DNA from 2 places in the Paenibacillus sp. 8b26 genome. Region 1 is predicted to be linked to the other one. Evidence: riboswitches for the same ligand, from Rfam matches in the RefSeq annotation. Region 1 holds a riboswitch; the other holds the start of a gene.
What was found. Region 1 has a riboswitch for glycine ahead of gcvT (glycine cleavage system aminomethyltransferase GcvT). Riboswitches for the same ligand answer to the same signal wherever they lie in the genome.
Positions count from the first base shown of each region.

Region 2: it holds a riboswitch for glycine, as region 1 does, so the genes downstream of both, ACQ4MX_RS21700 (alanine/glycine:cation symporter family protein) here and gcvT (glycine cleavage system aminomethyltransferase GcvT) in region 1, are expected to answer to the same signal.

Region 1 is NZ_CP192445.1:4,836,559-4,839,685, reverse strand. It holds gene ACQ4MX_RS22545 (PTS mannitol transporter subunit IICB) at 1-481, opposite strand, end outside; gene gcvH (glycine cleavage system protein GcvH) at 875-1,270, opposite strand; glycine riboswitch at 1,571-1,762, shown strand; glycine riboswitch at 1,763-1,859, shown strand; gene gcvT (glycine cleavage system aminomethyltransferase GcvT) at 1,940-3,040, shown strand.
Region 2 is NZ_CP192445.1:4,652,703-4,655,829, forward strand. It holds gene ACQ4MX_RS21695 (glycoside hydrolase family 1 protein) at 1-678, shown strand, start outside; glycine riboswitch at 870-946, shown strand; glycine riboswitch at 964-1,058, shown strand; gene ACQ4MX_RS21700 (alanine/glycine:cation symporter family protein) at 1,217-2,635, shown strand; gene ACQ4MX_RS21705 (radical SAM protein) at 2,842-3,127, opposite strand, start outside.

The sequences.
Region 1 (3,127 bases):
GGCCGATTGCCACATGGGCAAGCAACGCTAAAATCGCCCCGATAATCCCTGCCGAGAAGTTATTGACCAGCATTTCAAAGCCTGATTTAACTTTGCCGTCAATCGCTTTGTCGAATTTCTTCAATATCCATGCAGCCAGCGGACCAGCTATCATCGCGCCGAGAAACATCGGAATGTCCGCCCCGACAATGACACCCATCGTCATAATGGCCCCGATCACACCTCCGCGCTGTCCGTGAATCATTGTGCCACCTGTATAACCGATTAGCAGCGGCAGCAAATAATTTTTCATCGGATCAACCAGTTGTGCAAACCCCTCATTTGGGAACCATCCGGTCGGAATAAAAAGTGCCGTGATCAATCCCCATGCGATAAAGGCCCCCATATTGGGCATAACCATACCACTGAGAAAACGGCCAAAACGCTGTACGGCAACGCGCGCTCCTCCGTTTGAACTGGACTTTGTGTCCACTGTGCTCATATTCATATCCTCCTTATAGGTAAAAAGCATCACTACCTTTTCTTAAAATTCATACTAAATGACAACGCTATCTTCTTCAACGAAATGAAAACGTACTTTCGTCATGAACGTTGATGACAACATTTAAATTTAAGATAAACAGGCGCGAAATCATTCTGCATAATTCCTCTTAATATGGCCTGTAACACGAGTATTTAGTCGAAAAACCATCCTGTCATCGGTACAATTTATGTATGAGGTCTATCCTCTAAACAAGAGAAAAACACGTAATTACGCTTGCAAAAAAAGACAGCAAAAATAGCCGCTATGCCAATTCATCGCGACTATTTTTATACAAAATCGAGCGGACAAACGCCGCCCTTATTCAATTATCCAATCTACATTGCCCCATTATTACTCATTGGCAGTCAACTGCTCGTACTGATCCGCAGACAGCAGCTTGCTTAATGCCCCCTCCAGATCTTCCCCAATCTTCACTTCGATCATCCAGCCTTTTTCGTAAGGAGATTCGTTGACCAGCTCAGGCGTACCTTCCAGCGCTTCATTCACCTTCAACACCGTTCCCGTTACTGGAGCGAACAGGTCGGATACTGTCTTTACCGATTCAATAGTACCAATCTCCGCCCCCTGCTCAATCGTTGCTCCCTCCCCAGGCAGCTCCACAAAAACGATATCGCCCAGTTGATGCTGTGCAAAGTCCGTAATACCGATTCGTACCGTTCCATCCTCTGTGCGCTGAACCCATTCATGTTCTTCCGTGTACCACAATTGCTGCTTCACTTCACTCATCCTGCTCCGCCTCGCTTTCATATGGATTACATCGTTTTGCCTACCCGTCTATGACAGGTTAAGATTATGACAACTAGAACTATCATGTCAATAATACTAACAAAAATATTTCACATTACTCCATATATCTTTCTAACTAAAAATACGACAGATTATAACAAACGCTTACATATCCTTATTTATGAATAAAATGTTTTTAATAATGTTTTTCATGACATTTTTGTTGACATTTCGAATAAATTTGCGTATTAATGGGTTATAACAAGTGCTTTTGGAAACACCTAATAATTGTAAACGCGGATGAACGTGGAGGGAGAGACTGTCAACACTCGCATCACTGTTGCCACCTGTAAAACAAGGCAGCAAGCGAGTCGGATCAAGCTGTAACCAACCGGCAGGGCCGGATGACGTATAGCTGATCCAGAGGCAGCGCCGAAGGAGTAAACCTGCACCGCAGGTGAATCTCTCAGGCAAAAGGACCTCTGCCGGACGCATCTCTGGAGAGCATTCGCCATACAGGCGGATCACCCAAGGGGAAACCCGGTACACACCGGGGTAACTCTCAGGTATCAAGGACAGAGCTGAAAAAAAGTGTGTGGACTGCCGTCCATACGTTTTTTTCGGCCTGTCTTTTTTGTTTAGCCGATCATACCGGATAGGAGTGGAAAAATGACTAACTTGCGAAAAACGCCGCTGCATTCATCCTACAGCACGCTGTCGGGGGTTCGTTGCATTGATTTTGGCGGCTGGGAGCTGCCTGTACAGTTCAGTGGCATTCAAAAGGAACATGAGGCCGTCCGGCAACATGCAGGATTATTCGATGTATCGCATATGGGTGAATTCTTGGTCGAGGGCCAGGAAGCCGAAACATTTCTGCAACAGGTGACGACGAACGATGTCAGCCAATTGGAGCCGGGCCAGGCCCAATATTCGCTCCTGTGTTACCCGGATGGAGGTGTAGTAGACGACCTCCTTGTCTACTATAAAGGGCCGGAGCGTTACATGCTCGTTGTGAATGCCTCCAACATCGATAAGGATTGGGATTGGCTGCTTCGCCATGCGCCTGCATCCGTTCATCTGGAAAACGTATCAGATGCGGTGGCACTGCTGGCGTTGCAAGGGCCTGAAGCTGCACGTATTGCCGCCGCCGTGACAGACACGGACATTACAAAGCTGGCCTCCTTCCGATTCAGCGAGGATGTGCAATTGTTCGGAGCAAAAGCGCTCGTCTCCCGCACCGGATACACAGGGGAAGACGGCTTTGAATTTTATGTGCCTGCTGCGAATGCACCGGCAGTGTGGGACGGATTGCTTCGCATCGGTGAGCCGTATGGTCTGGTTCCCGCCGGACTTGGAGCCCGGGATACACTGCGTTTCGAGGCGCGGCTGCCGCTGTACGGACAGGAGCTGTCCGCCACGATTTCACCGCTGGAAGCTGGTTTAGGCTTCTTCGTCAAGCTGAATAAGGGAGATTTTATCGGCAAAGCAGCTCTGCAACGCCAGAAAGAACAAGGTATTCCGCGCAAGCTGATCGGGCTGGAAATGCTTGACCGTGGCATACCGCGTGCCCATTACCCCGTGTTCGCGGAAGGGCAGCAAATTGGCGAGGTCACAACTGGAACCCAGTCGCCCACCTTAAAACGTAATCTGGGTTTGGCTCTGGTGGACAGTCGTTTTAGTTCCCTATCCACGCCGCTGGAGGTCGAGATTCGTGGCAAGCGCCTGCGCGCCGAGGTGGTAGCCTCACCCTTTTATAAACGTCCACGCTGATTTAAACGCTCGTCTTACTATAACTATCGTGATCCGTTACTAACCGCTGCCCAGTTGGCACTCGTTTATTAATCATTTGTTAATCGT
Region 2 (3,127 bases), 180 kb from region 1:
CCGGAAGACGTGCTGAAAAGTCAGCATGAAAACCAGATGAATCTGTTCTTTACGGATGTACATGCCCGTGGGGAATATTCAAATTATATGAACCGTTATTTTGAAGAAAATAATATTGTCTTGCACACAGAACCCGGCGATGCCGAAATTCTGAAAAACAACACGGTCGATTACATCTCATTCAGCTATTACATGACCTTGACCGTCTCTGCAGGACCGGAAGGCGAGAAGGCAGCGGGGAACCTGATTGGCGGCGTGAAAAATCCGTATTTACAATCCTCTGACTGGGGCTGGCAGATTGATCCGATCGGCCTGCGTGTTACGCTGAACACATTATATGACCGTTATCAAAAGCCGCTGTTCATCGTGGAAAACGGCTTGGGTGCATATGACAAGGTGGAAGAAGACGGCTTCATTCACGACACGTATCGCATTGATTATTTGCGCCAGCATATCGCTCAAATGAAGGAAGCGATTGCGGACGGTGTGGATCTGATCGGTTACACTAGCTGGGGACCTATCGACCTCGTGAGTATGTCCACTTCCGAAATGTCCAAGCGTTACGGATTTATTTATGTTGATCTGGACGATGACGGTAACGGAACACTGAAGCGCTCCAAGAAGGATTCTTTTGACTGGTACAAAAATGTAATTGCCACCAACGGCGAAGAACTGTAATTCAAGCTAACTGAATATAACCCAATATGGCCTGGGGGCGGGGGCGACAGAGAACATCATGAGGATGAATCTGGCTGCGCCCGCCTTTATTTTATAGGCTCATCTTAAGATAACCAAACGACTTCACAAATTTTTCACTTGTAAAAAGCTGAAAGTTTTCTGTATAATAAAAAACAATTTCATATGTCTGGTTGATGTTTGCGGGAGATGGAACGTAAGTTCCGACCGAAGGGGCAAAACTCTCAGGTGCTTGGGCTGATTACAGCAACAAGCGGGACCGTAAACGGACAGAACTCTGGAGAGACCCTTAATTGGGCGCCGAAGGTGCACCGCAGATATCATCTGCTTAAACTCTCAGGCAAAAGGACAGAGACGCGAATAACCTGTGACAGGGGATGCCCTAGGCTTTTTTATGAGCTGTAGTGGCTGAATCCTGCACAAGACGGTTGTATTTTTTCGTGCCTTTAACCTCTCCAGGAGTCGAATCAGCGGATTTGACTCTTTTTTGTTTTTTAATATGCTGGAGGAGCGGGTTGAAATGAATTTGGTACATGTGTTAGAAACGATTAGCAGTTGGATATGGGGGGCTCCTCTGATCATTCTCGTCATGGGAACAGGTCTGTGGCTGACCATACGTTTGAAAATGTTGCAGGTTTTCCGCCTGCCTCTGGCGATCAAACTGATTGGCAAGGCCCCAAATGAAGGTAGCGGGGATGTCAGCAGCTTTGCGGCCCTGAGTACGGCGCTGGCGGCTACAGTAGGTACAGGAAGTATTGTCGGCGTCGCGACAGCGATAAAACTGGGCGGACCGGGTGCCTTGTTCTGGATGGTTGTTGCAGCCTTTTTCGGGATGGCGACGAAATATGCGGAAGGTGTGCTTGCGGTAAAATACCGGGTGAAGGATCGGAATGGACAATTTTCCGGCGGCCCGATGTATTATATTGAAAAAGGGCTTGGACGCCGCTTTAAACCGCTGGCGATGCTATTCGCCTTTTCCGGGATGCTGGTGGCGCTGTTCGGGATTGGAACGTTTCCGCAGGTCAAAGCGATTGTATCCTCGACCGAAAACAGCTTTGGTGTTCCGCCGATTGTAACGGCAGTGATCATTGCTACTCTTACGGGACTCGTTACCATTGGAGGACTCAAGAGCATTGCCAAGGTATCGACCAAAGTGGTCCCTTTCAAAACAGGCTTGTACGTACTGATCTGTATGATCGTATTGATTCGGTTCGCCGATCAGATTCCTGCCGCACTCGCGCTTGTGCTGCATTCGGCATTTTCCACGACGTCTGCGACGGGTGGATTTGCCGGGGCTACGATTATGCTGGCGATGCGCAGCGGGGTAGCCAGAGGGATTTTTGCCAATGAGGCCGGATTGGGAAGCGCACCGATTGCAGCCGCAGCTGCCAAAACCAAATGGCCTGCGGAGCAGGGGTTGATTTCCATGACAGGTGTCTTTATAGATACGATGATTATTTGTGTGATGACCGGGTTGACGCTGCTGGTTAGCGGCGTATGGAGCGGTCCTACCGATGCGGGCTTGATGACGCAGCAAGCTTTCTCCAGCGCATTCCCGCTTGGTGCGGAACTGCTCACAATCATTCTGATTATGTTCGCGTTCACCACGATGCTTGGCTGGAACTACTACGGAGAACGCTGTGTTGAATATTTGCTGGGTGTCAAATGGATTAAACCGTACCGTTATCTGTTCATTGCGCTGGTTGCCGGAGGCGCGTTTATTAAGCTGGATGCGATCTGGTTACTGGCAGATATCTTTAACGCCATGATGGCCTTCCCGAACTTGATTGCACTGCTTGGCTTGTCGGGAATTGTAGTTGCAGAAACCCGTACCTATATGGATTCCCTGTATCCCAACAAGAAAAAGGGAATACTCGCAGGTGCCAGTGCAGGAGCAGCCATAGACATAGAAGAAAAAGGACAAACAGTCAGCTCGTAAAGAAACAAAGAAAAGGGAGTGTCCCTCAGCCATTACAGCTGGGAGGCACTCCCTTTTTGCGTTATAGAGCAGGATGAAGCTCGGGCGCTCTATAGATATGTGTACTTAGCTTACTTTAGGATTAGCTTAAATTGCCGGGTACAGATTTGGACAGACGGCCAGTTGTAATCGCTGTAGGTCGTACAGCAGGACGAATAATCTTCATGTTATTTCACCTCCTCCGATTGGGATTGCAGCCACACCGTACGCAAGGTTCGCTTGATCTGCCGTTTTTCGTAGGAGCAAGGGCGGTTCCCCGTGCGCATCCGGTACAGGGGACAATGATTCCCCTGACAGGCAGGTCGGAAAAAGCAGGCTTGGCACTTTGCGTCCGTTTCTTCACCTGAAGTGGTCCACAGTGCCATTTTATCGAGATCCAGCTCCATACTCCCATCTCCGTGAATCTGGCCCAACTGATTGTTTTCCTGATCTATGGCGACTGAGCATTTGTAC